Linked DNA regions of Methanovulcanius yangii. The protein of the gene in region 1 interacts with the protein of each later gene in a pairwise test. Links are inferred from orthologs where the notes say so. Each region holds a gene or a part of one and is shown in the gene's direction. Other genes may lie near its edges.

Evidence for each region.
Region 2: the proteins of sepS (region 1) and pscS interact in binary tests that used the Methanocaldococcus jannaschii proteins (3 or more experiments, as listed by UniProt). The link is inferred for Methanovulcanius yangii from one-to-one orthologs.

The regions. Positions count from the first base shown.
Region 1 is NZ_LTBL01000001.1:2,135,488-2,150,276, forward strand. Bases 153-3,111 are described here. They hold sepS (O-phosphoserine--tRNA ligase), read left to right. Parts: upstream 153-821; coding sequence 822-2,402; downstream 2,403-3,111. Other genes in these bases: twy1 (4-demethylwyosine synthase TYW1), read left to right, coding at 153-819; AZH53_RS10540 (DUF2070 family protein), read left to right, coding at 2,512-3,111. Also shown: more of twy1, read left to right, coding at 1-152; more of AZH53_RS10540, read left to right, coding at 3,112-4,263; AZH53_RS10545 (hypothetical protein), read right to left, coding at 4,434-4,622; AZH53_RS10550 (hypothetical protein), read right to left, coding at 4,690-4,866; AZH53_RS10555 (hypothetical protein), read left to right, coding at 4,974-5,264; AZH53_RS10560 (hypothetical protein), read right to left, coding at 5,290-5,643; AZH53_RS10565 (phosphoribulokinase), read left to right, coding at 5,773-6,750; AZH53_RS10570 (DEAD/DEAH box helicase), read right to left, coding at 6,783-9,050; AZH53_RS10575 (ribonuclease H-like domain-containing protein), read right to left, coding at 9,020-10,093; AZH53_RS10580 (hypothetical protein), read left to right, coding at 10,241-11,377; AZH53_RS10585 (hypothetical protein), read right to left, coding at 11,397-11,573; AZH53_RS10590 (ABC transporter ATP-binding protein), read left to right, coding at 11,695-12,426; AZH53_RS10595 (SufD family Fe-S cluster assembly protein), read left to right, coding at 12,411-13,520; AZH53_RS10600 (cyclase family protein), read left to right, coding at 13,536-14,165; AZH53_RS10605 (hypothetical protein), read left to right, coding at 14,149-14,754. UniProt on the Methanocaldococcus jannaschii protein: Catalyzes the attachment of O-phosphoserine (Sep) to tRNA(Cys).
Region 2 is NZ_LTBL01000001.1:1,130,900-1,145,662, reverse strand. The notes cover bases 11,831-14,763. They hold pscS (O-phospho-L-seryl-tRNA:Cys-tRNA synthase), read left to right. Parts: upstream 11,831-12,674; coding sequence 12,675-13,853; downstream 13,854-14,763. Other genes in these bases: thiI (tRNA uracil 4-sulfurtransferase ThiI), read right to left, coding at 13,870-14,763; AZH53_RS05685 (hypothetical protein), read left to right, coding at 12,493-12,678; AZH53_RS05690 (hypothetical protein), read right to left, coding at 11,831-12,326. Outside these bases: AZH53_RS05780 (RNase P subunit p30 family protein), read left to right, coding at 1-570; AZH53_RS05775 (Rpp14/Pop5 family protein), read left to right, coding at 564-1,079; psmA (archaeal proteasome endopeptidase complex subunit alpha), read left to right, coding at 1,048-1,794; AZH53_RS05765 (ribosome assembly factor SBDS), read left to right, coding at 1,805-2,506; AZH53_RS05760 (50S ribosomal protein L37ae), read left to right, coding at 2,553-2,846; AZH53_RS05755 (DNA-directed RNA polymerase subunit P), read left to right, coding at 2,853-2,984; AZH53_RS05750 (Brix domain-containing protein), read left to right, coding at 2,981-3,391; AZH53_RS05745 (KEOPS complex subunit Pcc1), read left to right, coding at 3,384-3,617; AZH53_RS05740 (prefoldin subunit beta), read left to right, coding at 3,614-3,976; AZH53_RS05735 (2-isopropylmalate synthase), read right to left, coding at 3,999-5,504; AZH53_RS05720 (hypothetical protein), read right to left, coding at 5,995-7,674; AZH53_RS05715 (HEAT repeat domain-containing protein), read left to right, coding at 7,810-8,388; AZH53_RS05710 (hypothetical protein), read left to right, coding at 8,381-8,950; 5'/3'-nucleotidase SurE, read right to left, coding at 8,960-9,760; AZH53_RS05700 (ATP-grasp domain-containing protein), read left to right, coding at 9,845-10,729; AZH53_RS05695 (hydantoinase/oxoprolinase family protein), read left to right, coding at 10,726-11,649; and 2 more genes. UniProt on the Methanocaldococcus jannaschii protein: Converts O-phospho-L-seryl-tRNA(Cys) (Sep-tRNA(Cys)) to L-cysteinyl-tRNA(Cys) (Cys-tRNA(Cys)).

The DNA.
Region 1 (14,789 bases):
CCATGCATGTGGAACAAACGGACGCTGCGGGGCGGGGACATGTGCTATAAGGCACAGTTCTACGGGATTTCGAGCCACCGCTGCGTCCAGATGACCCCGACCCTCAAGTGTAACCAGCGCTGCCTCTTCTGCTGGCGCTCGATGGAATACGAGGTCGTGGAAGAGGAGGAGTGTCCGCCCGAGGTGATCGTGGCAAACCTCTACAAGCTCCAGAAGAAGGCCCTTGCCGGGTACAACCCGGTGGCCGGAGGCGGCACCGACGAGACCCTCTGGGAGGAGGCGCTCGCCCCCGACATGGCGGCGATCTCCCTCTCCGGGGAGCCGACCTGCTACTCCCGCCTCCCCGAACTCGTCGATATGCTCAACGCACGGGACTTTACGACCTTCGTCGTCACGAACGGCACCCGGCCGTGGGTCCTGGAGAAGGTCCACCCGTACCAGACCTATGTCTCGCTCGACGCCCCGGACAAGGAGACCTACCTGAAGGTCTGCCGCCCGATGGAGGACTACTGGGAGGATATCCGGACGTCCCTCTCCCTCCTCGGATCCCGCCGGTCGGCGATCCGCGTCACCGTGGTGAAGGGCCTCAACGACTTCGCTCCCGAGAAGTATGCGGCGATGATCCAGGACTCGGGTCCCGACTACGTCGAGGTGAAGGGGTACATGTACCTCGGGTACAGCCGGAACCGTCTCGAGCGGCACAACATGCCGGATCATGCGGAGGTGCGGGACTTCGCGAGCGAAATTGCGAAATACTGTGATTATGATATGTACGACGAGAGCCCGATATCACGGGTGGTGTGCCTGACACGGCGGTAAATATGAGATTTAATGCAGAAGAATTCAGGGAGCTTTCACGGACGGACTTTGAACACGCATGGCACCGGGGCCCCTCGGTCGTCGACCCCGTCGGCCCTGCGGACCGGTACCCGAGAAACATGTTCCGGCGTGCACAGGCGCACCCGATCGCGGAGACGATCCAGCGCCTGCGTGAGGTCTACCTTTCCATCGGCTTCGACGAGGCGCGGGTGCCGCTCTTCATCGAGGAGCAGGATGTGTACCGGCAGTTCGGACCCGAGGCCTCGGCGGTCCTCGACCGGGTCTTTTATCTGGGCGGCCTCCCGCGCCCGAACGTCGGCATCGGAAAGGAGCGGACGGCAAGGATCGAGGAGCTTCTCGGCCGCACCCTCGGCGAGGACGGCGAGGAGCGCCTGCGAAAGACCCTTCACGCCTACAAGAAGTCTGAGATCGACGGGGACGAGCTGACCTTTGAGCTTGCAAAGGTCCTCGACTGTGACGACGGGCTCGTCGTGCGAATCATGGAGGAGGTCTTCCCCGAGTTCCGCGAGCTTGCCCCCGAGTCGTCCCGGACGACGCTTCGCTCCCACATGACCTCAGGGTGGTTCATCTCGCTCGGGGCGATGTGGGACAAGCTTCCCCACCCGATCATGCAGTTCTCCATCGACCGCTGCTTCCGCCGCGAACAGGAGGAGGGGCCGACGAGGCTCATGACCTACCACTCCGCCTCCTGTATCATGGCAGGCGAGCACATCACCGTCGAGGACGGGAAGGCCGTCGCGGCGGCGCTCCTCTCCGCCTTCGGGTTTACGGACTTTGAGTTCCGTCCCGATGAGAAGCGCTCCAAATACTATATCCCCGACACCCAGACCGAGGTCTACGCCCGCCACCCGACGCACGGCTGGGTGGAGGTCGCAACCTTCGGCATGTACTCCCCCTCGGCGCTTGCCGAGTACGGCGTCGAGGTGCCGGTGATGAACCTCGGCCTCGGGGTCGAACGTCTCGCGATGATCGAGTACGAGGCCGAGGACGTGCGAAAGCTCACCCATCCACAGTTCTTCCCCCGCGAGTTCTCCGACCTCGACCTCGCAAAGGGCATCGGACTCCGGGAGGCGCCGTCGACGCCCGCCGGGATGGCAATTGCAGGCGCGATCGTTGCGGCGGGGACCGCACACGCCGCCGAGGAGAGCCCGTGCTCCTTCGAGGCATGGGAAGGCGCCATCGGCGATGTGCGGCTCCGCGTGTATGTCGAGGAAGAGGAGGAGAACTCGAAGCTCTGCGGTCCTGCCGTCTTTAACGAGATCTTTGTCGAAAAGGGCCGCATCCTCGGGGTGCCCGACACCGAGAAGTTTGAGGGTGTCCGCAAAAACGGCGCCGCAACCGGGATCTCCTACCTCGAGGCGGTCGCAAACCTCGCCGCATCCCGCATCGAGGAGGCGGCGCAGGCCGGGGAGCCCGCCCGTGTGCAGGTGAAGATGGTGAAGATCCCCTCCGAAGTGAACCTGAAGATCGACGAGTACGTGATGCGCTACATCACCGACAACAACAAGAAGATCGATGTCCGCGGCCCCGTCTTCTTCGCGGTGCGCTCGGAGATCCTCTGATTTTTTTATCTGGCGATTTTTGTCCTGTTTGCCGGCCATCCTCCGCGCAGGCTCGCCGGAGAGGCCATCCTGAAAGCTATAAGCCCGTATCTCTCCTATGCTCTCCCATATGACCGGGAGCACCGCGACCCAGCTGGAGGGCCTCTCCTCTCTTATCATGACCGCCCCTACGTGGAAGCGGTCGGCGGCGATCATGGTGCTTCTCGGGGTCGCCATCGAGTTCATGGCATGGCTGGGGGGCCTCGACCCCCATGACTTCGGGGCCCATTTCGGGCTTTTGGGGTTCACCCTGCCCGGCCTCATCGCGCTTGGCCTGACCCGCCCGCTGGTCCGGATGTACGGCAGGGACATCACGTGGGACTGGTCGGGGCTCATCGCCCTCATCGCGCTCGTCATCTGCGTCATCGTCTCCTATACCCCGCTCCTCCTCTTTGCCCGCGACTATCTCCCGCTCTTCTACGCGTCGTCCCTCGGGATCATCTTCGCGGTCCGCCTGCTCCTCCTCGTGACCGTCGTCGACCGCTCCGTCGCCCGGATGCTCGCCCCGGCGCTTATCCAGAGCCTCTTTGCCACCCTCTTCTGGGCGACCGTCATCCCCGGCATCCTCGTCTACTCGGTCGTGCTGCACATCTTCCTCGGGCTGGGGACGTGGTTCATCGTCTGGATTCTTGAGCGGCCGATGAAGGCGGCGCTCGGCGTTTCGCCCTTGGCCTTCGCAAACGCCTTCATGGCGTACCTCATTGAGGGGTCGCACGCATTGGAGGAGTTCTTCCGCGAGATGGGGGAAGCCGTCCGGGTTGAACAGGCGACGATCTTCTTCCGGCGGGAGGGGAAGGAGGAGGCGGTCTTCACCGTCCCCGGTGTTCATCCCGGCCCCCTCGGCGAGATCGGCGGGTCGAACCTGCCGAAGATCCTCTATGATGCGCTCGGATGCCCGGCGGTGATCGCCCACGGGGCCTCGACGCATGACTTCAATCCCGTCTCTGCATCGGAGATCGAAAAAGTGGTCGCCGCGGTCGAAGAGGGGCGGCGGACCGCGACATGGTCGGCGACGGCGACGCAGCCGGTGCGGGCCGATTCGGGGTCGGTCTCCGTCCTTGCGCAGGCGTTCGGCGACACCGCACTTCTCGTTGCGACCCGCTCGCCCCTCATCACCGACGACCTCGACTACGCCGTCGGCCTTGCCATCATGAAGGCGGGCGAGCGGCACTTCGCCCATGTCGCCTTCGTCGATGCGCACAATTCCTTCCCCTGCCTCCCCCCGCCCGTCCTTCTCGCAAGTCCCCTCGCGGAGGAGTACCGGGAGGCGGCGGAGGAGGCGTTTGCTGCGCTTGTGGATGCCCCGCAGGTCCCGTTCGCGGCAGGGTTTGCCCGCGTTGACGTCCCGTTCACACGGGAGGAGGGCTTCGGCGACCTCGGCATCATGGCGATGGTTGTTCGCACGGACGACAAGGAGGCACTCTATCTGGTCTTCGACGGGAACAATATCCACGAGGGCGTCCGCGACGAGCTGCGAGATATGTTTTTGGAGGACTTCGACGAGTGCGAGATCATGACCTCCGATACTCATGTGGTCAACACCGTCTCCGGGATGAATCCCGTCGGCCTCGCAGTCCCGCTGGAATCATTTTCTCCCCTTGCCCGTGAGGCGGCCGACCTCGCCCGGGCGGACGCAGCTCCTGCATCGGCCGCCGGGACGACAGCCACCTGCAGGGATATCGTTGTATTCGGGTCCCAGCGGATCACCCAGCTTGCCGGGCTCGTGACCGGCAGTGTCGGGATTGTCGCCCCCCTTGCCCTTGTCATCCTGATCGTCGCTTTTCTCTCGACGGTGACGGTCTTTTTCCTCCTTGCCGGATGACCGTGTTCTGTACGGGGGAAAGACGGGGCTCCTCCGCAGGATAAGATGGAGGAATATCCCGCCCCTGCTTCAAGGCTCGCGGCGGCGGGAGAGAAAAGACGAACAACTGGTTCTGAAAGACCTGGGAATCGTGAAGGAAATTTTTGAAAAGAGTATTTTGCGGGAGGAATTCAGGTAATTTTCTCCCGCTGTTCCCGGGCGGCGACGAGGATGGGGGCAATCGTCTTTGAATAGACGCTTCGTTTTGCCAGCCGTGCCAGGCGGCGGACATAATGGATGTGGGCAATCTGTATGCCGATCAAAAGACCGAAACAGATGGAAACAATGGCTATCAGCAGTGCGTTTACCAGGTCGATCATGCGTATCTTCTTCCTTCTCCGGTCACGTTCTCGTATTCAGCGGTCTTATAGGTCTCCCGCGGTCTCTTCAGCTCTGCTGCTCGAGCTCATCGATGAGGGGCTCGAGGGAGTCGGTCTCCTGGCAGGCGTCGGCCACCGTGAGAAACCGCCCGTTGAAGTGGGCGGTCAGACCCACGTAGCCGAGGATTACCCCGAGAACCGAAGATATTGCCATGATTCCCAGGTAGAGCCAAATATCACTCATTTCCAACGATAAGGGATACGCCCTCCCGCCCATTAACCTTTTTCTCATCTCCGTGAGGCCGGAAGAGGGCAGGAGGATTGATAGGAACGAAGGATGTATCTTCCTGCATGAGTTCATCGGACCCATCCGGCCAGCCCTCCGGCGGGACATCGGGATGTCCCTGGATACGGTGGGGCTTTGCCGGCGGGGTGGCGGGGCTTGCGGTCACCTTTCTTGTCTACGCAGGGGCATTCTTCGTGGCATTCGGCAACCCCACCCCGTTCGCCCTTGCCTATCTTGCATTCGTGGAGAGCTTTACGGCATACTTCGGTCCTGCCTGGTGCATGTTCGGCGGGTTTGCCGCCGGCGCCTGGCTCGCATGCCGCAGGAGGACCGGGATTACGGACGAGGTCCCGTGATCCGGACAGCAGGGAATATCCCGGCCTAATCATAGCTCCGGTCGATATCCTCGTCGGTCTCTTCGGAGACGAGCGGAGTGACAAGGGTGATGTCCACTCCCCCGAAGATCCCCGCCGCAATGTTGTAGATGACCGCAACAATCGCTCCCGCAAGAAAGCCGGCGACGGCATAGACGAGGGTCATCACGAAGATCGCCACGAGTGCCATGAGGAGGCATCCGCCGTGAGCGAGGGGAGAAATATCCAGAAACGGCATCGCCGCCATCGCGATGAGGCCGAGAAAGACCGTCAGCACGGCAACGATGAATCCGACGATGAGCGAGATGGCGGCAAACATTTTGGCCATCGAAAGCACCCCGATACTGCGTATTTCTGTCATGTGGCAGCCTCTTACCAATGCACCCAGATATGCATGCGCCTACATATACCTTGGTCCCCTCAGGAAGGGTGAGGGTTGACCCGGACGGACAGAAGCACTTTTTTCCCCGGCGCACCGAGTCTTGGTAATATGGACGGGGAACGGCTGAGTTTTACGCGGACGATTGCGTCATCGGACTGTATCTTCATCATCGGGGTCGCGGGTGACTCGGGGTCGGGCAAGACCACGTTTACCCGGGCGCTGCGCGAGATCTTCGGGGAAGGCCTCGTCTCCACCATCACGATGGACGACTACCATACCCTCGACCGGGCGGCACGGGCGAGGGAGGGGATCACGCCCCTGCACCCCGATGCCAACAACATCGCCCTGCTGGAACAGCATCTTGCCGACCTGAAGGCGGGACGGACCATTCAAAAACCGGTCTACAACCATGACACGGGGACGATCGAGGGGCCCGTGCCCTTTTCTCCCACGAAGATCATCATCGTCGAGGGTCTCCATCCGCTCAGCACTCCTGCCCTCAGGGCGCACCTGGATGTGACGCTCTTCGTCGACCCGGGGGACGAGGTGAAGCATGCATGGAAGATCGCACGGGATGTCGGCGACCGGGGCTACCGCCGGGAGGATGTCCTTGCAGAGATCGAGGCGCGAAAACCCGACTACGAGGCCTATGTGGCGCCGCAGAAGAACCATGCCGACGCCATTCTCCGGGTCTCTCCGTCGGCGTATGACTCGAAGGGCACCCGCGGGATGTATGCCGTCACCCTCATTCAGGAGCAGTTCGACCACACGGTCAGGAACATCACCCTCCCGCTGGACCTCTTCGCGATGACCTCGCTTGCGGAGCGTGACTTTGCGATTGCTTTCCGGGCCGAGCGTCTGAACGGCAGACGGATGGGGGCCGTCACCTTCGACGGGGAATTCCGGTATGAAGTGGTCCGTCGACTGGAAGAGGCGGTCGAGGAGCAGACCGGGGTCCATCCGATTCGCATCTTCGAGGGGAAGGAGTATGTGACCGCGACCGAGGCGGTGAGCCTGATCCTCGCATGGCGCATCATCAACCGGAGAATCTTCATCGAGGAGTCCGGGCCCGGCTGCAGGACATAATCACCCTCCGTCGGCTCCGGGAAACCGGGTGATCAGGCATTCCCACGATTGATACATTCCAGGAGGGCAAGGGCGCCCCCCTTGTCGAGGGGGCTGTTGCCGCTGCCGCATTTTGGTGAGTAGATGCACGAGGGGCACCCTTCCTCGCACCGGCACCCGCGAATCATCTCTTCCGTCGACGCCGCAAGGCGGCAGAAGCGTTCGAATGCCTTCTCGGCAAGCCCGACGCCCCCCGCATACCCGTCGTAGATGAGGACCGCGGGGTTGCCGGCGCCGGGGAAGGAGACGGAGGAGATGCCGCCAAGATCCCACCGGTCACAGAGGACGTGGGCGGGCATCATCGCTATCAGGGCATGTTCCAGGGCGTGCAGGGCACCGGCGCTGTCGTGCCCCTTCGCTTCGATCTCCTCGATGACCTCCCCTGCAAAGGTGATGAGTATCGCCCGGGTTTCAAAGGTCCGTTCCGGGAGGGAGAGGGGGCGGGTGCCGACAAGGTCGCCGAACCGGGTGATATGGTATGCCGGGACGGATTCCGTGATCGTCGCAGGCCCGAAAGAGAGCGTGCCCCATGAGGCAGGGACTGTCCGTTCGGCGGCGACCTCCTCCGGGACGGAGTTCGTGATTGCCCGGGTCTGGACGTCCGTATCATACCGGCGGGCCGTGATCGTGGCCGTCGCGGGGTCGAGATCATCGACGAGATAGGTGACCCCGTGGTGGAGGAAGACCGCACCCGGATGTGCCTCATGAAATGCCTGCGCCTCGTTCATCGTCTCGAGGAGCGTGCCGCCCGCAAGGAGGCGGTAGGTGTCATGTCCGGTCCCGCTGAGGGAGACCATCTCCGCCGCACGGCCGGTGCCCGAGTAGACGTATCCGCGCTTCGTGGCGGTGACAAGGCCGCTTCCGGCAAGCGCCGCAAGTATTCCCGGGGCTGCCTGCCCGAAGAAGGCCTCCGCCTCCGTCCCTTCGAGCGGCATCTCCGCCGCGGCGCACATCAGGTGGCCCGCCATGACATAGGGATTCGCCGCGTCGATGACGGCATCCTCCACGCCGCCGTTGAAGAATGCGGACGGGTGGGACATGTAATACTGGTCGAGAGGGTCGGTGCCTGCGAGGAGCACCGCAACCGACGTTCCCTCTCCCCGTCCTGCCCGGCCCGCCCGTTGCCATGTCGCCATGCGGGTGCCGGGAAACCCGGCGAGGAGGACCGCGTCGAGGTCGCCGATGTCAATGCCGACCTCAAGAGCGCTGGTGGCGATGATGCCCCGGAGGGCTCCGTCCTTCAGGCGTGTCTCGAGTTCCCGCCTCACCGCGGGGAGATAGCCGGCGCGGTATGCGGCAACCTCCTCCTGCCGTTCGGCAGGGAGATGGCTCCGGGCCGCCTGAAGGAGGGACTCTGCCCCCTGGCGCGAGCCGGTAAAGCAGATCGTCTGGTGTCCTGCATCCGTGAAATGCTGAAAGAGGGAGGTGGTGGCCCCAAAGAGGCTGCCGGCAGGTTTTCCTGCAGAGGGGTTGTAGAAGAGAAATTCCCGTGCAGAGCGGCTGGCCTTTCCAGTCACGGGATGGCATGGACGTCCGGTGAGAGCTTCTGCGAACTCCCCCGGGTTGCCGATCGTTGCGGTTGCACAGAGGAACTGCGGCGATGCGCCATACCGTTGGGCAATTCGCCGGAGCCTTCGAATCAGGAGTGCAGTATGGGCGCCGCTGATCCCCCGGTACCAGTGTGCCTCGTCGATCACGACCAGCCGGAGGGATTTCCAGAATGCCCGCCATTGGGAATGCCACGCCATGGTGTGATGCAGTTCGTGGGGGTTGGAGAGGATGATCCGGGAGTGTTCTCGGATGCCCCGGCGCAGATGCTGCGGGGTGTCACCGTCGTAGACCGCTGCGCCGGCGGAAATGCCGGTCGCCGTCTCCATATCACGTATCGTGCGCAGCTGGTCCTGGGCGAGGGCCTTGGTGGGGTAGAGGAAGAGCACCCGTGCCTCCGGGTCTGCGGCAAGGAAGGTGAAGGCGGGGGTGGTGAAGGCAAGGGTCTTTCCCGACGCCGTCGGCGTCGTCAGGATGACATTGTCGCCCCGGTGCAGGGCATCGAAGGTCGCCGACTGATGAGCGTAGAGGGATATCCCCTTGCCGTCGAGGTACTGCCGGATCTCTTCGGGGACGGGATTTTCCGGCGGACAATATTCCGGGGGAACGGCCGGGATGTGCTCGACATGAGCAATCCGTCCGGTATGTCGGGGGTTCCGGAGAAGGGCGGCGCAGGCCGCATCTACATCTCCGATGGCAGACTCCCCCCACATCCTTCAAGAAGACGTTCGTAGAGGCGGGCGAGGCTTGCCACGTCCTGCCGGTTATGGTCGACGATGGGAACGAGAGGGCCGGGGTTCCGGGAGCGGAGGTAGGCGGCATAGTATTCGGGCACATACTTCCCCGGCAGGTCGTCATCCCGGAAGATTCCCAGTGCCAGTTCCTCGATGGTCGAAAGCCGGCAGTCGGGAAACTCTGTTCTCCAGCGTGAGCGCGACGGGTGGAGGAGATCATAGTGAGGTGGTTCGCCGGGAAATTCCATCCCGTAATAAGCGGCCCGGTCCCGAAGATACGGCAGATCGAAGGACCTGCCGTTGTAGGTGACGAGGGCGGTGGTGCCGTCCGCCATCTCATCCAGCACCATAGCAATCGCGGCGGGCTCCTCGGCAATATCCCGGAGCAGGTACTGGGTGACGTGCATCCGTCCCCCGCGAATCCGGCCGGTCGCAAAGAGGACGATCGGGCGCGAGAAGAGCCCCATTGTCTCGATATCAAAGAAGAGCAGGTCATCGGTCCGGCAGGGGAGGGAGAAGAGGAGGTTGAGGGGGTGCGACGCCGGAAACCGCATGCCGACGTGCCTGCCGAGGGCGTCCCAGTCTTCAGACGCCAGCAGTGCCGCGAGGTCGGTTGCCTGCCTGCCGAACCGTGGGTGGCGGGTGAGGCTGCTAATTGTGGTATGGCCCCGCATTCGGAGGTCTGCTGCCGTCCTTGGCCCGATGCCATGTATCAGCCGGAGTTCCTGCATCAGCGTCCGGGAGAGGGAGCCGGCTTCCGGGCGGGTGATGTGGCACGGCACAACAGTATGGATGGCAAAACAGTCTCCGAATGATGTGCGGCACTCACTCCCGGAGAAGACCTCCTCAAGAATGCACCCCTCGTATTCGTTCAGAAGGGCGTATTTGCGGGCATGGAAGGAATGATCGGCATAGCCGGGAAAGAGATGGTCATGGTGGCGGGAATATGGCATCGCCGCACTATTCACGCCGGGTGTTGACACACGCTGCCAGCGTTTAGCAATCTGGGCCGCAAAATCCACAGGTCTTCCCTTGTACGGAAGGCGGATCGCTATAAATTGAGATGCCGTGGGGAGTGAAAGTGTTTCCCGTACACCCCCACGGGATGGCGGGGGCCTATCGCGGGCGATATATTATATGGCATCACACCTCTTCTCAGGATGGTTCGTATGCACCCGCAGGGAATGGTCGCCGTCACCGTGCTCGCCGCCCTCATCCTCTCCGCAGGATGTATCACCTCTTTGATACCGGCAGGAGAGCGGGCGGATTATCCGTCGATCGATGATGTTGAGACGGGTGAGGGAACAATCTCCGTGGAACACGTCTTTTCATTCCAGGACCGGGAGTTGACCATTCCTCTCACCGTGGATACCGATCTCTATGCCGATGCCGCCGGTTCCCGGAAATCAGTGGTGCTGTACGGGGATTGGGACGACGATGAGGAGTGGGTGATCGGATCGTACCAGGCATTCGCCGGTGATTCGCGCCTGGAGGAACTCTATGGATCCCTGCGCTCGGCGCTGACCGGTATCCGGACATCGATGGGACTCACCGATGATGAATATCTCGAACTGATGGCTGCATATGCCCAGTCCATGATCTACGAATCACCGGAAGGGGAACAGACACCGCGGTTTCCGGTAGAGACGATCGTCGAAGGAAGGGGGGACTGCGACGATACATCCATCCTCCTCGCAGGTCTCCTCGCACGGGAAGGATATGATGCCGTCCTCTTCTATTTTGAGGAGGAGAACCACATGGCAGTCGGTGTCCGGGGACCGGGGGAGGGATTCATGGCGACAGGATACGAATACATCGAGACGACCGGCTATCGACTCCCCGGTGTCCCGACCGAAGAACTCCAGAACGGAATGACGCTTGCATCCCGGCCGCTCCTCATCCCCATAGGGGGTGGCACCCTTGCCTACGGCGCCGGGGATGAGTCGCGCCGTATCGACGCAGCCGCGAAGGCTGCCCGTGAGTATGCTGCTGCGAAGGAATCCGAGCTGGAAGAAATCGACGCTGCAGTGAGTAGCCGGTACGATGAGATAGCAGATATACGCGACCAGCTGGAAGATGCAGCGAGGCAGGGCAATACGGCAAAATACAACCGGCTTGTTCGTGAGCACAACCAGGCCGTGGAGGCATATAACGCCCTCCTTGCTGAATATGATCGGCTTTACGCCGACTACGAGGCGTATGCAGGGCTGAACAATTATATCGCAGGTCACCAGTATGATCGTCCCGGCACGAGTGTATATATCCGCGAGTGGACGGCATCAACCGGCCTGCCCCTCTTCTCCTGAACTCCCCGCCCGTATCTGTTCAGGCCGAGATGATTGCGGCGATGGGAGCCTTCCGGAGGGGGGAGGGGGCCGGGCATTCGGCAGCTTTCCTGCACATGTTCGAAGAGAACATCGCGGTCTTTGACATCTGGCTTCTTCGGACGATGACCGGGTAGTGTGCGGCCCGTGATGCGATGCAGATGAAGGTATCTGTCATACTTCTACAGGGAAAATTTACTATATATCCCGGCTGTCCGGGCGCGGTGTGAAAGTATTCCGTTTGCCCATGCCGGTATTCCTTTATTCCCTTCCCACAAATATTAGAGGAAGTTGGTTCTATGCTAAAGGTTGAAAATCTCCATGTCGAGGTGGGGGGCAAGGAAGTCCTTCACGGCGTCAATCTTGCGATAGGTGAGGGAGAGACGCACGTGCTCATGGGCCCGAATGGCTCGGGGAAGACGACACTTCTCCGTTCCATCATGGGATTCGGGAATTATGACATCACTGAAGGGCGGATTCTCTTCAAGGGTCATGATGTCACAGACATCCCGATGCATGAACGGGCACGCTACGGAATGGGTCTGATGTTCCAGCGGCCCCCGACCATCTCCGGGCTCAAACTCGGCAAGCTTCTCGCGGCCATGTCCGGCGTGCACCCGGAGAAGATCTATGAATATGCCGATTCGATGAAGATGACCGAATTCCTTGAGCGTGATATCAATGCGAATTTCTCCGGTGGGGAGATCAAGCGCAGCGAAGTCCTCCAGCTGATGGTGCAGCAGCCTGACTTCGTGATGCTCGATGAGCCGGAGAGCGGGGTGGACCTCGAAAACATCACGCTCATCGGCAATGCGATTGCCCGCCTCGTGGAGAAGGACCGGCACATTGTCAAACGCCAGAAGTCTGGTCTTGTCATCACCCACACCGGCTATATCCTCGACTATCTCGAGGCGGATGCCGGGCACATGCTCTGTGACGGTGAGATCCGCTGCAAGGGCAATGCACGGGAGATACTGAAGGTGATTCAGGAACGCGGCTACAAGGAGTGTATCGAATGCACGAAGATATAGATACGATGAAGAACCTCTCCGAAGAAGACCGGGTCAGGCTGGAACAGACCGGCATGATGCTCTCCGCGGTCAACCGGTGCGGTACCTACTTCCAGGCGGACCAGGATGTCGTCCGGTCCGAATGTACCTACGAGGGTATTGAGATGCTCCCGACCGACATTGCCCTGAAGAAATACGAGTGGCTCGGCGACTACTACTGGAACCTCGTCGACAAGGACAAGGACGAATATACCCGGTACGTCGCCGACCAGAAGATCAGCGGGTATACGATCATCGCCCGCAAGGGGAGCAAGAACATCTTCCCGCTCGAGACCTGCCTCTTCATGCAGAAGGACGAGATCCAGACCGTCCATAATATCGTCATCGCCGAAGAGGGCGCCGAACTTCACCTGATAGCCGGCTGTGCCTCGAGCCACGCTGTCAGGAATGGGGCCCACTACGGTGTTACGGAGTTCTACGTCGGAAAAGACGCTCTCATCTCCACCACCATGATCCATACATGGGGGGAGAACGTGGATGTCTACCCCCGCAGTGCAACCCTCGTCGAGGAAGGCGGGACGTTCCTCTCCAACTATATCTGCATGAAACCGGTATCGCACATCCAGATGTACCCGGTGGCACGCCTGACAGGCGAAAATTCCGTCGCACGCTTCAATTCGGTCGTCCTCGCGCCGGAAGGGTCGCATCTCGACCTCGGACAGCGGGCCGTTCTCGAGGCGAAGGGAACCAGTGCCGAGCTGATCTCACGGGTCATCACCCGTGGAGGCGATGTGATCGCCCGCTCCCATATCATCGGGGCGGAGGAGGAGACCCGCGGGCACATCGAGTGCAAGGGACTGATTCTCGACGGCGGGAGCATCCATGCGGTCCCGGAGATCGAAGGGCGCCTCTCAAACACCGAACTCTCCCATGAGGCGGCGGTCGGCAAGATTGCCCGCGATGAGATCGAGTACCTGATGGCACGCGGTCTCGACGAGGAAGAAGCGACGGCGACCATCATCCGCGGATTCCTTGACGTACGGATTCAGGGACTGCCGGAGACCCTCCAGAAGCAGATCGATGCGGCAATCGACGCTGCCGAGGACGGGTTCTGATATCATTCATTTTTTATGGCGCTGCACGACTGCACACGACCGTTTCCCGAACCCCCGATGACCTGGCCGGGAGATCCCGTCCCGACAACGGAGACGGAAGCATCGGGCGAATACACGATAACACGACTCACCTGTGCGAGTCATAACGGGACACATATTGATGCTCCGGCACATCTGGTCGACGGTGGGATGACCGTTGACGAGATTCCACTTCCGGTTCTCCTCGGGCCGGTGACGGTCATCGACCTGAGTGGTGGCGATGGCCCCATTCTCCCGGAGGACCTGAAGGATCAATGTGGTCCGGGAGTGCGCATCCTTGTAAAGACGACCGACCGGTATGTGACGGTGTTCGACCCGGCATTCCGCGGTCTTTCCCCGGCGGCAGCGGAATGTCTTGCAAATGCGGGTGTCATACTGTTCGGCATCGACACCCCGTCGGTCGAGGAGTATGGAGGTGACGGGAGTGTGCACCTAACCCTTCTGGGCGCCGGGATGCCGCTCCTGGAAAATGTTGACCTGACCCGGATAGCCGGGGGGGATTATTATCTGATTGCACTCCCATTACGTCTTACCGGCGGTGATGGGGCGCAGGTGCGGGTCATCCTTTCGGATACGGAGGAGATATTTCATGGATATGATAACTGACGCAGTGCGAAAGATGGAAGAGGTCATTCATGGCAGCGGGTGCCAGGACAGCAATATACGGATACGTCGGTCGCCCGATGCAGATGTCTGCAGGTACGAACGCGGCGTTCCCCTCGTCTTTGAGTATGGAGGGGTGAACGTCGACTGCGTCACTAATTACCCTCTCGAAGCGACGACCCGGGTGAATTTCATGTTCGGGGCACAACTGGATACCCCGGAAAAACGGACCGCTGCCTGCGGCATCATGAACGCCATCGGCAGGTTCCTCTGTCTCTGCCGCAGCGGGCGTGCCTGCCGCCCGGAGGACCATGCACCATGTATGACGCAGCTGGGGGAGCACCTTGCTGGGAGGAAGGTCTTTGTCGTCGGACAGGCCCCCGCCCTCCTCGGTCTTGCAGGGGTCGCCTATGTGGACATGCCGGGAGAAGCGGATATTCTTCTCGTGCCCGGGGACGGGCTCTTCCGCGAGGAGGCGGTCCGGGTCGTGGATGCATGGCGGGATGATGTCCCGATACTTCTTGTCGGCCCGTCGACCGCGGGTTGTGCGTCATTTCTGGGTATCGATCACTGGTGCCCGTATTCGCGGTAATGGCACGGGAGGCCGTCCCCTGCCATTTTAGTGCG
Region 2 (14,763 bases), 1.0 Mb from region 1 along the record:
AGCCTCGGCTATGACAGTGCCGTTGCGACCGGCATCGCAGAGAGATGCGAATATGAGGGCGTCAGCTTTCTCCGGGGAACGATTATCCCCGGCGCGTCGATGAAGGAAGTCATCCGGGCAGTTCGCGAGGATCGCGGGGCATCGGATGTTGTCATGGTCTGTGCCGGCGATATGTCGTTCAACCGGGCCGTGCTTACCTACCCGGGAGTGCATGTCCTCAAGGGAGTGCATGCCGTTCACCGGAGTGCCTTCGACCATGTTGCGGCACGATCGGCGGCGGACCGGGGTGTGGCAGTGGATATCGATCTTACGGTCATGACCTGCCTGAAAGGGGTGCGCCGTCAGCGTGCGATGGAGCGCCTCTCGGATGTTGCGCGCCTGTCCCGGAAGTACGAATTTCCCCTTACGGTCTCCTCGGGTGCGCATTCCCTCCTTGGTGTGCGGTCCGTGCGGGCTGCTATCCATCTGCTCTCGGTCATCGGGCTGGATGATGCCGAGGCGGCGGCAGCCCTCGGGGGGGTCCGTACCGTCGTGGACAGGCCAAAACCTGTCGAGGTGATCGAATGGTAAAACCCAGGCCGCCAACGATGCGGACGAACTGGCGGTACATCGCAGCACAGATCGTTCCGGCTTCATTCGTCCCGGACCCTCGCGAGGTCTATTATGCGATCATCGATGCATCCACGTGGATGTGGGGTGATGTTGTGACCTCGGCGATGCAGCCGGCGGTCATCGAGGCAGTCGCCGGCCGGGTCATCATCCGGTGTGCACGCGGGCATGAGGATGCCCTGGAGGCTGCCCTTGCCGCCGTCACATCGGTGAACGGATCCCGCGCCGCCATCCATCCGGTGCGAACCTCGGGGACGCTCCGGGCCCTTCGCAGGGAGGTTCCCGTTCCTGCGCCTGAGGAGGACGGGAGGATGGTGGACATGAAGGGAGAATCCTACCGCATATTGAGTCAATCAGGTCAAAAGGTTGATTTAGTAAAGGACGGTATTAAAAAACAGGTATCACTATACGTTACTCAGGAAGACTTGGAGGAATACAATGCAACCAATGCAGGCACAGATGGGATATGACAGGGCGATTACGGTTTTCAGCCCTGATGGCAGGCTCTACCAGGTGGAGTATGCCCGTGAGGCAGTCAAGCGGGGAACAACCGCAGTAGGAATCAAGTGCAGCGACGGGGTTGTCCTCATCGTCGACAAACGTGTCAGTTCACGTCTTCTCGAGCAGTCGTCGATCGAGAAAATTTTCATGATCGACGAGCACATCGCCGTCGCGTCCTCCGGACTCGTCGGGGACGCCCGTTCGCTTGTCGACCGGGCGCGGGTGGAGTCGCAGATCAACCGGGTCACCTACAACGAGTCGATCGACATCGAGACGCTTGCAAAGAAACTCTGCGATCATATGCAGACCTACACCCAGTTCGGCGGCGCCCGTCCGTACGGCACCGCTCTTCTCATCGCTGGCGTGAGCGAAGGCGTGCCACGACTCTTCGAGACGGACCCGTCGGGCACGCTCCTCGAGTACAAGGCCACGGGCATCGGGACCGGCCGGCCGGCCGTCATGAAGGTCTTCGACGAGGAGTATGACGAGGCGATGGGAATGGCCGACGGCATTCTCCTTGGTCTCCGTGCGCTCCATGCGGCGACGGAGGGCAAGTTCGATGTTGATACTGTCGAGATCGGTGCGATCCCGAACGAGACCGGCATTTTCAGGAAGATGACGAAGGACGAGGTCAGTGAATACACGACGAAGTTCGAGGCCGCGACACCGGATCAGTCCGAGTAGGTGATGCGCATTGATCCCTCTTGACCAGGCAGTGGTTGCCAGGCTGGACAGTCACGGGGAACGGTTTGAGATACTTGTGGACCCCGATATGGCTGCCCTGATCCGCCAGGGCGAAGAGATCCAGATCGAGGATGCCGTAGCGGCACTGTTCATATTTGAGAACTCTTCGAAGGCGGAGAAGGCATCCGAAGAGTCGCTCAAAAAAGTCTTCGAAACAACGGAATTCGAACCAATTGCGCTCCGTATAGTCAAAAAGGGTGAAATCCATCTGACGGCGGAACAGCGCAAGGCGATGATCGAGGCCCGGCGGCGCAAGGTCGTCACGTTCATTGCGCGCAACGCCATCAACCCGCAGACAAAACTTCCCCACCCGCCACAGCGTATCGAGATGGCAATGGAGGAAGCGCGGGTCAATGTCGACCCGTTCCGCAACTTTGAGGAGCAGGTAAAAGACGTCGTCAAGGCGCTTCGGCCGATACTCCCCATCAAATTTGCCGAGATGAAATTCGCGGTAAAAATCCCCGGCGATTACGCTGCGAAGGCATATGGCGAGATTGCCGCCGCCACGACCATCGAACGTGACCAGTGGCAGAACGACGGGTCGTGGATATGCGTCGTCCGCATCCCTGCGGGGATACAGGATGAGTTTTACAGTCTCATCAATCGTGTCTCGAAGGGAGACGCGGAAGTGAAGATCCTGGATCAGGATTAATAAAGGTTAAGAGTAAATATATACAGACACATCAGGGGTATTTCATATGGCAAAGAAAGGAAGACAGAGAGCGAAAGGCCGTATCACCGGGAGTGCCGGCAGGTTTGGTCCCCGCTACGGCCGATTCATCAGAAAGCGTGTCAACGAGGTTGAGAAGGTATCCCGCGCAAAGCATGTCTGTCCGCGCTGTGATACGCAGGCAGTCTCGCGCCAGGGTACCGGAATATGGGAATGCCGCAAATGCGGATTTAAATTTGCAGGCGGTGCCTACGTGCCGCAGACCCCGAACCTCAAGGTCGCACTGCGCACCATTGAGCGTTCTCTTGTAAAGGAGTCGTGACGGTCCTTGGCAGGATATAAATGTGCACGGTGCAAGCAGAAAGTCGAGATCGACGTGAATGTCCGCTGTCCCTATTGCGGGCACCGTATACTTTTTAAGGAACGCGGAGCAGGAATCAAGCACCTGAAGGCCAGATGACACTGGTTACCACGTCGCGGAAACCTGTTCCCGAATTGCGAACCTTTTCTAAAGACCTTGCATTTACTCTGGAGGCGTCCTACAAGCCGCGGGGAAAGGCAGGCCTTGGCGTTGTCCTTGAAGAAGATACATGCGTTCTTGTCGTGTACCGCGAGGCTGGGGACATCATCGTTGACGTCTATGCATCCGGCGAGAATGTGGCTGCGCTGAAGTTTCCGTCATTTGAAGTGAAACGGCGTGAAGGGCCGCTCTCCCGGGGGATTCAGACGGGCAACCAAACGGTTTATAATGCACTGATAAAATATCTTGATGTTACTCTTACCGAAACCGGCGGAGACGTTGTTTCGTTTCACGGCCCCCAGGGGAGGCAGTATGTCCTCAGAAACGTCAAATGTGCAGGTGCATGAAGCAGTATTCAGGTTCATGCCGGACCGTCCGCATCTTGTATATCAGGCAGTTCTTCCCGAACTGGAGGATATCGGGCGCTCACGGGCTCTCCTCACGTGCGACGTGGACGGCGGTCTGACCCTGAGCGTTTCCGGGGAAGATGTGCCTGCCCTGCGGGCAGCCCTGAATACGTATCTTCGACTGGTGATGATTGCAGAAGAGATGCAGGAGGTAATATTTACATGAATTCGATACCACCCAAAGTCCAGAACCAGATTGCAATGCTGCAGCAGGTGCAGCAGCAGCTCTCCACGATTATGCAGCAGAAAATGCAGTACGAATTGATGGGAAAAGAGGCAAAGAAGGCGCAGGAAGAACTGAATGATATTGCTGAGGATGCAACTGTCTACGTGACCATAGGGAGCGTGATGATGCAGCAGAACCGTGACAAGGTCGCCTCGGACATCACCGAGAAGATCGATACATTCGAGCTTCGGATCAAATCGCTTGAACGCCAGGAGAAGGCCCTTCAGGCAAAGCTCGAACAGCTTCAGGCACAGGTGAAGGCGGCCCTCGAGGGCGGCCGTGCACCTGAGGCCCAGTAAATTCTTTTTTTTAAAATATTGATTACCTGGCCCTGTAGACCAGGTTGAGTGCATTGATCATGGCATCGACCGATGCGAGCACGATATTGTCCGACGATGCGGATGCATCGTAGATTCTGCCCTTCTCGTCCTCGACTGCTATCGTCACATGGCCGATGGCGTCACTGCCTCCCGAAATGGCGGAGACGGAGTACTCCTTCAGCTGCATGCCCCTGGGTACGATGCCCAGGAGGGCATTCATCGCAGCGTCGACCGGACCATTGCCCGTCCTGCAGCAGATCCTCTCAGCGCCGTCGACGGTCGCCTTGACGGTGGCGGTGGCCAGAACGTGGTTGCCGGTGAGGATGGCGATGTCATCCAGTAAGATGTTCTTCTCGATGGACGACTGGCCGATGACCGTCTCTGCAATCTCATAGAGATCGTTTTCCGTGACCTTGCGGCCTTTGCCCGAGATCTCCTTGATGCGCAGGACGATATCGTCGAGCTGTTCCGGGGACGTGGTGATGTGCGCCTCGGAGAGCATCTGGCCGACCGCATGGCGCCCCACATGCTTGCCCAGTTTCAGGCGACGCCGGTGGCCGACCATCTCGGGGGTCATGATGCCCGGTTCGAAGGTGGAAGCCTCAGAGAGGACTCCCTGGGAGTGGATGCCGCTTTCATGGGAGAAGGCATTGTCCCCGACCACCGGTTGTGTCGGCGCGATGCCGATCCCCGAGAACCGCGAGACCATCCGGGAGGTCTCGACCAGTCGTTCGGTAACGATGCCCGTCTCCATCCCGAAGATGGACGTAAGGGACATTACCGTCTGGGCGAGGTCTGCATTCCCTGCCCGCTCGCCGATGCCGTTGACCGTGACCTGCACCTGTGATGCCCCTGCCTCGGCGGCGGTGACGGTGTTTGCGACCGCCATCCCGAAATCGTTGTGGCAGTGGATGTCGATGGGGCAGTCCACGTTGTTGCGAATGAACCGGACCAGTTCATGCATGGAGGTCGGCGTTGCGATGCCGACCGTGTCCGGGACGTTGATGATGGTCGCCCCGGCGTCCACCGCCGTACGGTAGACCTCAATCAAATCCTCCGACGGGGTCCTGGTCGCATCCATCGCAGAGAACATTACCTCCCCGATATAATCGCGGGTATACCCGACGATATCAGCGGTGATGGCCAGGACTTCCTCGTGACTCTTTTTGATCGTGTGCCTGCGCTGTACTTCCGAGGTCGGGATGAAGACATGCACCATGTCGACGCCGCAGTCGATGGCGGTGTCCACATCACTCCGGATGGAACGTGCCAGGCCGCATATCTTCGCACCGGTGTTTTCCGATGCTATGGTGCGAACAGTCGCCTTCTCATCGACAGAGGATGCGGGAAACCCTGCCTCGATCACGTGGACGCCGATATCGGCGAGTTGATGCGCGATGGCTATCTTCTGGTCCAGTGTGAAGGAGACACCCGGTGTCTGTTCACCATCCCTGAGGGTGGTGTCGAAAATAGTAACAGCTCTCGTTTCAGTACATTTGTCGCCCAAGAAAGCGATCTGCCGCAGATTCTGCGACGGTTCCGTTTGATCTCAGTTGCTGAGACATGCACCCCTGTTATCTTTACTGGAATAAAAAGGGATGGTATCAGGACGATTCGGGGTTTCCAGCTCAAATCATAATCTTTAATACTTCAACTGTCATATATTGTAGAGCACCACGGAACCAGACCCGCCTTAACTCAGACTGGTAGAGTGCGCGGCTGTAGTATGGTTTGCCGAAGTAGGTAACTGCGCGGCTACCGCGATGTCCCCGGTTCGACTCCGGGAGGCGGGATCTGTTTAAAGTGTGCAAACGAGCCCAGGTAGTGTAGGGGCCTATCATGCAGCCCTGTCACGGCTGCGACACGGATTCGAATTCCGTCCTGGGCGTATTCATTTTTTGTTTTTCATTCGGCAGAGCGTGGAGCCTTGCGTTCCGCCACATGCTTTCGCATTCTCAAGACCATTCTCTTAGGGAAGGGGAAAGAAAAAATTGGAATTATTGACGTTCGGTCAGATGCCAGACCGGTGTTCCTTCCGAACCGAGGTCCACCTTGAGATATGCTTCCTCGTAGTTGAGGCTGGCAGGGACTTTGAAGAGTAACAATGCCTCCACCGTTTCCTTCCTGTCCAGATACTGCCGCGTGTATGCCTGCCCGAGGGGTTGCAGATAGCCTGACGGGGACTCTGCCGCGTACTCCTCTCCATTCCATATGATGGTGAACTTTGAGGGTTCTGGCGTCGTGATGCGCGAACTGCCGCCTCCGCGGTAGCCGTAATGGGTGACCTCGACGACAGGCAGGACGTATTTGTACCCGTACCCTGCGAGAACCTTCTCCTCCTCGCCATCTTCGTTGGTGGTGAAATAGAGTGTGGAACCCTTCACGCCGGTGATCTTCATGGAGATGTCGTTGACCTTCTTTGCGTCCTGGAACCGGTAGAAATCATGGAGGTACAGTGCATGGGGGAAGATGTCCTCATCGGGCAGATCAATGAGGGCCGTATTTATCGTACGCATATCCAGCCCCGCAAGGGCGTTGTTGTTGTGCTCGATCCCGGCGATGAGGTAATCATTGCCTTTCCGTATGGCATCCGGCTGGGTAAAGGCCGACCCGTACCAGAGCATGGCCCCGGCATACTGATAGTTGTCAATGCCTTCAATGAATTCAGCGATATCATCGCGGTACACGGGGCCGACGGGGAGGGCGGATATCTCGGTTTTTATACTGCGCGCTTCACTCATCAGCTGCATTGACGCCTCCTTCATCAGGTCGAAGTCATTGTTCAGGGCACCCTCCGATATGCGGGAGACGATGCCGTTGAGTGCGATGGTCTGTTTTTCAATGGTATCGCGGATCTCTGACGGTTGGACATAAAGTCCGTATTTGTCAAATTCCTCATAGGAGATGCCCGGGTCAACCTCGGGAATGAGCCGCTCATCGGGGTCTTCATAGCCGCAGCCGACGAATGAATCGTCATAGCGCAGTTTCGTCCAGTCATCCTGGCAGATGTAGGAGCCGCCGCCCCATCTCCCGTCAAATGCTGCCAGTTCTTCTGCGGTGATGAGTGCGTAAAAGACGGGAGTGCCGGTGTCCTGCGTCACAAATGAGACTGCGACAAAACCTGTATCCGATCCTGCATCGCTGGTCATGACGGTACGGGTTATGGCGGTCGCATCAACTTCATATCCCCAGAGGGTATTTTCGAGCATCCCCGGTGTCCCGTTGATGACCACGGTGGCCATCGCTCCGTATGGACGCCCGAGATGAGCGGAATTCCCTAAATCGGGGTCGGTGAAGAGATTGTAGGTCGTCATCTCATAGGAGGTCATGGCCTTCCCTGCACCCTCGAAGGTCTGTGACGCTTCGATGAATGCCGAGAGAATCTCCTTCTGATAGTTGAAACTGCTCTCGGTCTCACTGGCGCTCACCGTCCCTTCAATCGACGGCCGCGTCGGCACCTCCCGGAGGGCTTCGGAGCCTGCCGGGTTGGTCAGGTTGCCGATGGTATGGAAGAGAGACGCCTCTGCCGGGGTTACATTGACGGTGGCCTGTGAGGAATTATTCAGGAAAAATGGCATTGTGCCACTGTCAATAGCGATGCCCCCTGCCATTATGATGAGTACCACAGTGACAGCAAGGACAGTGTATTTTCTTGTTTTTTGTGGGGTGTCAGCCATACGATCTCCTGGTGTCCTGCCTCTTTACCATGTAAAGAGAGAGTTCATTTCCATAATAATTTTTTACTGCGGCAAATGAGAAAGTTTACTATCGATTTCCCGAAACCTTGTGCAGAGATGGAAAGGTGAGTACCAATGGACCGTCTAAATGAGATAAACAGCATCATCTCCTCCTGCCTGGAAACCGATCCGAAAGCCAGAGGTGCCGCTATTCGGGAATTTGCCCAGCTGTATTCGGATGAGACGGGAATGGAAATGGCGCTGCAGCTGAAAAACAACGGTAAGGAACAGCGTGCCCGTGCCATGGAGGCCCTTGCCGCTGCGTCACCTGCAAGCCTTCCCCTTCTCATCTCGCTGATGGAGGATGGGGACTGGATTGTACGGTACCGGGCCGCCGAAGCACTCGGTCTTTCGGGCGATGCGGGTGCAGTGGAAACGCTCCGTTCGCACCTGACGGATACAAAGGACCATGTACGGTATATGGCGGTGAAATCCCTCGGACTGCTGCATGGCGAAGTCGCGGCAGAGGAGATCGCAGAACGTCTCTGTACGGATGAAAATCCGTATGTCCGGCGCATGGCGGTGCGCACCCTTGCCCGGATGGCTGCCGCGGACTATGCAGATCTCTTCCGGTGTGTCCGGCAAACGGAAGGGGATGCAACGGTCATTGCCGCTCTTGATGAGGCTCTTGAGGGAATGGGGGAGAATGTCTGAACCGCGGGATGAGATGGAGTGCGACAGAAAGGGGGCGGTATTTTCCGTTCTCCTCGTCGCCGTATCGCTGGTCGTTCCGGTTTCGGTGTATTATATCGGAAACGGCATCGGTGCGGGTGTTGCCTTTCCGCTGTTCCGGTACCAGCAGACGTATCTCGGCCCCTCCCTGATTACGCTTGTCAGGGATGTCGACCTTGTGACATCCGGCGCCATCACCGGAAGAAGTGCACTGGTCCCGTTCTTCTGGCTTGGGGGGGTTCTGTTGTGCTGCGTGGCACTTGTTTTTGCCTGCCACCATGTCCGGAAGCATTCCGGAAGTAGCCGAAGATATGCGGGAATATCCCTCATCGCGGCCGGGTTGGCATATCTGGGAGGTACCATCGCACAATACGGGTTCTCATTTGCCGGGTCGTCCGGCTTCGCCATACCGATAGGTGCTCTCTTCATGTGTGTGGCCGGGTGGTTCATTGTCGCCGGCTATCCCGGCATCTGCGGTTACAAAGAACGGGACGAAGGTCTGGCTGAGGACGACCCCCTCCCGGACTATTTCGGAGAAGAATAAACCCGGATATCAGATATCCTGGTCATCTGTTTTTGGAAAGAGTGTCTCCATTGCACCCATGTCGCCGTGGGCGGTGGAGTCGAGGGTGATCGGGGTGATGGAGACCATGCCGTGATGGACTGCATACACATCGGTCCCTTCGGGTGCCTCGTCGACCAGAGGTCCGTTGATCCAGTAGTACGGGCGCCCCCGGGGATCGACGCGTGTCTCGACACCGGTGTGAAAGAGCTTGTGGGCAAGCGTGGTGACGGCATAGCCTGCATAGGGGCCCGGAGGCATGTTGACGTTGACGACATCGGTATTCGGCGGAAATCCGGTCTCCAGCAGTCGGAGGACGATGTCGCGCACTGCTGTCTTCGCATGCTCGAAGTTCGCCGACGAGTACTGCGGGTTGTCGAACTTTTCTCCCTGGTCCGAGACCTGGATGGAGAAGGCGACGGCAGGCGGTCCGTGATTCGCCGCTTCCAGTGCCGCACCGATGGTCCCCGAGGTCATGATGGACTCGAAGGAGAGGTTCTCCCCGATGTTGATGCCGGACACCACCAGGTCCGGTTTGATGCCGAAGGCATACATTGCAAGGATGACACAGTCGGTCGGTTTGCCGTCGACGGCATGGGCATCCCGGCCGTGAAGAACCACCCTGTGCGCCCGGATGGGGTCGAATATGGAAATGGAGCGGCCCACGGCGCTTTGCTGGGTAGAGGGTGCGAAGACATGGATCTCGGCGATATCCGCAAGTGCGTCATACGCCGCCCAGAGGCCTTCCGATGTCACCCCATCGTCGTTTGTCAGGAGAATAACCGGTTTCATCCAATCTCAACCATCGTTGGGACGAGAAGATGAAAAAGGGTCCGATCGTCATACTCATCTCTCCGTCAGTGCAATACTGTGGCAATGAAGGTATTACTGGCCGAATATTCCGTCTTTCACGACCCGGTCCTGGCCCCCGAAGGGGAGGCGATGCTCAGGGTCATTGGCGACAGTTTTACCCGGTGCGGGTATGATGTAGTGTCTCCCGAAAAGGGCGACTTTGCAGATGAGCTCCGGCGGCTTGCCCCGGAATGCGATTTCGGGCTGGTGATCGCGCCGGACGCCCTCCTCGGGCGATATACAAAGATCATCGAGGATCTGACGCACAACATCGGGTGCGGCTCTCTGAATTGTGCGCTCTGTGCCAACAAAATTCAGGCAGGCCGCATTCTCGCCGGTCATGGGATTGCGGTGCCTGAAGAAGTGGAGTCGGGCAGGCGCGTCATAAAGGAGGTGTCGGGGGCAGGAACGGTCAATATGCGCCTTCGGGATGAGGAGCCGGGCGCTGGTGAATTCGGCCAGGAATTTATCGAGGGAGAGCATCTCAGTGTCAGCCTTGTCGGGAGCAGGTTTGTGGGGGAGGCCTGCCTCTACTACAGCGGGGCGGAACCGCTGGTTCTCTCTCTCAATGCGCAGCACATCGCTCTTGACGGGGATATGTTCTCGTTTTCCGGCGGAACAACGAATGTCGATCACCCGCGCAGAGACGAGATAGTGGGGACGGCAGTGAAGGCGGCCACCGTCCTTGGGTGTCAGGGGTATGCCGGGGTTGATGTGGTGGTGACAGATGAGGTGTATGTGGTCGATGTCAATCCCCGTCCGACATCGAGTCTGGTGGGCATCGACGCCATCATGGACGAGGAGATTGGTGACATCCTCATTGATGCATCGAAGGGGATTCTCCCCGGTGAGGTGCACCTGACAGGCACGGCACGATACGACAAGTCCGGGCAGGTGGTGATCCGGTGATCGGCATCGATGTCGGCGGAGCAAATCTCAAGGTGGTGACTGAGGGCGGTGTGGATATCCATTATTGTCCCCTCTGGCAGGAATCCCCGATTGCCGATATCCTCGCGGCATACAGCGGCGAGTCTGCGGCTGTGGTGATGAGCGGCGAGCTTGCCGACGGATTTGCAAACAAGACCGAGGGTATCGGGTTCATCGTCGATGCGGTCCGGACGGCCCTTCCTGATGCGGTGTTCTACGGGACGGACGGCACCTTTCACGCCGGGGCGGACCGGAGCCTTGCGGCGGCAAACTGGCTTGCGTCCGCGGACTGGCTCAGGGGGCGGTTTTCCGATGCCATCCTTGTTGATATGGGGAGCACCACGACCGATATCATTCCCCTCGAGCCTTTTGATGCACTGAAGGGCCTCACCGACGTCGACCGTCTCCAGAGGGGGATGCTCGTGTATACGGGCATTCTCCGCGCTCCCGTGGCATCGCTCCTGCGCTCGGTCTGTCTTGCGGGAACGCAGACACTGGTCAGCAACGAACTCTTTGCGGTCAGTGCGGATGTTCACCTGGTCCTGGGGCATATCGGTTCCGGTGAGTATACGGTCCCGACGCCCGACGGCGCGGCCGTGGACATCCCTGCTGCACTTCAGCGCCTCTCGAGGGTGGTCTGTTCCGACCTGGACGAGATAGGAGAAGTTGGGGCCCGGGAAATTGCCGGGGCATTCTGGGAGGAACAACTCTCGCTCATACGCTCACAGGTGGAGCGGCATGACGCTCGGCGGGAGAAGGAGCTGGTATTTGCGGGTGTTGGCGCACGGGTCATTGGTGGCGCCCTTGGTGGGGTGGTGCTTTCCGACCTTATTGGTGAGATGTCGGATGCCCTGCCGGCATGTGCCGTGCGGGAGGTGGCGCTACGGACCGAAGGGCACTGAGCATTCTTCTTCTGGTCGGCTCAGCTCTGGTATCTGTCATCTTATGGATGGCCGGGTTTCCGTTATTTTTTCTCTTCCTGTTTATTCCACTGATTCCGTTTGCCCGTCCCCATCGCAAGAAGAAATGCCCGGTGTGCGGGTGGGAGACGGGCGGAGCCGAAGAGTTCTGTCCGTGGGACGGAAGTCCGCTCGGGCCCCTGGAATGAACGTGCCGAGAGGTCAAAGATGGAGAGGGGGATGTCAATCCCGTACATCTCGATGACTTCGGGGTGGGGGAGGTCATTTCTCCCGGCATAATTTCTCAGGGTTCCCCGGTCGACGATGATATTGAGTGACCGGAGAATTCTGGCGGCATGGTGAAACGGATGTTTTTCTATAAGGGTGGTGCAGAGGTCCACCACCGGCATTCCCATCCTGGTGTCCGGATAAAAGGGTGAGTCGGCGTAACAGAGGCGACCGCACTCCGTGCAGTAAAACCTCTTTACGAAGACATGAATCTGCCTGCGTGCTCCTTTCTCGAGGATCGTTGCATATTTTTTCCGGCGCATGTCATGGGCCTTCACCTCGCCGCCGCAGAACGGGCATGCTGCACACTCGGAAAAGATCGCGTCGTCAGCCGAGGTGATGGCCGAGGTGACGATGTCGCCGAGCATCGAGGGGATCTGGACTTTGCGCATGGATGTGTCTGCATGGTTTCTTTCAACCGGCACGTATAGTTCTTCCGACCATTGCCGCCCTGCAGGGAATTCTGCTGTCGGAAACGTCAGGATTAATGATGATGCCGACGATGAATGTTGGTTATCGAATATTCCTGCCGTCCGTTAAGGAGGGTTGGAAGGTGATATGATGTCACAGAGGGCAGTTGACGCGGTATTTCAGGGACTCTATCTCTTCACCGATCTCCGGGCCGTCCTCCGGGAGACGGCTCCGGCGCACCGGCTGGATGAGGAGCAGAAGGCGGCAGTGGCAAAGGCACTGGAGAAGCTACGAAAACAGGTGGATATTCTTGAAAAGGAGCTTATAAAATGAAATGTGCAGGGGATATCGATACCCGTGAGGTCGAGGAGCTCTATGTCAATATCGATCCCATCCAGGCAGGCGGACGCCTGACGCCGGAGGCACATAAGGCCGTCATCGCCTTTGCCGACGGGTATTCGGTCTGTGACAACTGCCTCAAGCCGTTCCGGCTGGACTATATCAATAAACCGCCGATTGCGCAGTTCCACCGGGATGTTGCCGAATGGCTCAATATGGATCAGGTTCGGGTGGTTCCCGGCGCACGGCGGGGGTTTCAGGCGGTTGCAAGCACGATGGTGAAGAAGGGCGATCCCGTCCTCCTGACGGCGCTCTCCCATTATACCGAGTTCGTCTCCCTCGAACAGTCGGGAGGGGACATCCACGAGATTCCCAAGGATGCAAACAACCGTATCACGGCGGAGAACGCCGCCATACGGCTCGATGAGGTGACGAAAAAGTACGGCCGCGCGCCCGCCCTCCTTTTCGTCGAGCACGTGGACTACCAGTACGGCAATATCCACGAAGTGAAGGAAATTGCAAAGGTGGCACACCAGTACGACGTCCCGGTGCTCATGAACGGGGCATATTCGGTCGGCATCATGCCGGTGGACGGGAAGGCGTTCGGTGTTGACTTCGTTGTGGGGTCCGGCCACAAGAGCATGGCGGCGCCCGCCCCGTCGGGAGTCCTTGCCGCAAATGGCGAGTATGCCGAGCGGGTCTTCCGGACGACCCAGGTGAAGGGAGATGTGACGGGCAGAACCTTCGGCATCAAGGAAGTGGAGATGATGGGGTGCACCCTGATGGGGGCCCCTGTCGTGGGCATGATGGCCTCCTTCCCTGCAGTGAAGGCCCGCGTCGAACAGTGGGACCACGAAGTGGCAAACAGTAACAGGGTGGTGGATGCCCTCCTCTCCATCGAGGGGACGACAGTGGAGAGCGAATACCCGCGGCGGCACACCCTGACCCGCATCAACACGCTGGGCTCCTATGACAAGGTGGCGGCGACGCACAAGAAGAAGGGATTCTTCCTTTCGGGCTCGCTGAAAAAGAAGGGGGTCATCGGGGTGATCCCCGGGTCGACGCGGGTCTGGAAGTTCAACACCTACGGACTGAACGACATGCAGATAGAGCATGTCGCCCGCTCCTTCGTCGAGGTCGCCGAAGAGAACGGGCTGTCCGTCTCCTGACCTTTTTTTATATTTTTTACTCGTCGCGTTCAATGAGGCTGCCGTTGCGGGCTGCATGGATGGTGACATGTTCGATGGCGGTCTCCACGAGCGATGCAATGTCGAGCGGCGCTTCGTCTTCGAGGACGGTTGCCGGTTGAGCCGCGATTGCCGGATGTTTGGGGACGACCCGACATTCCAAATCGCCGGCGCTCTCGCGGAAGGTGCCGATGGAACGTGCGAGGGTGACGATCTCATCCTTGTCGTAGGTGATGAGGGGCCGGAGGATCGGAAGTTCCTGTGGTGCGACCGCCTCGATCACGCTCATGTTGGCAAGCGTCTGGCTTGCGACCTGCCCGATGTTATCCCCCATCACGATGGCGAGGTGCTGCTGGCGCCGGGCAATTTCCGCGGCCACCCGTACCATGAAGCGCTTGCAGAGGAGGCACCTTGTCCGGGTAGCGCCTGATGCCACCATGGCATCGAAGAATGCCTCCATCGGCACGGAGATGAGGCGCAGCGTGCGTCCCGGGCACCAGGTGGAGAGGGTTTCGAGGTGGCGCAGTGCGCCGGGTTTGACCTGCTCGCCGGCATATTTTCCTCCGTCCATGTGAATCAGGGTGGGGATGCATCCCCGGCGCATCATCAGCCAGGTCGCGACCGGGGAGTCGATACCGGCGGAGAGGAGGGAGAGGACATGGCCCTGTGTCCCGAGCGGGAGGCCCCCGGGTGCCGGGAGGATTGCATCATAGACGAGACCGCCGAACTCCCTCGCCTCGACGTGGACTTCATAGTCGGGGTTGGTCAGGTCGACGGTGATGCCGGGGACGGCATCGAATATCCTTGCCCCCGTGGAGGCCCCGAGTTCCTGGCTGGTAAAACCCTTCATGCCCGAACGCCGGGCCCTGACGGCAAAGGACATCCCCTCCTT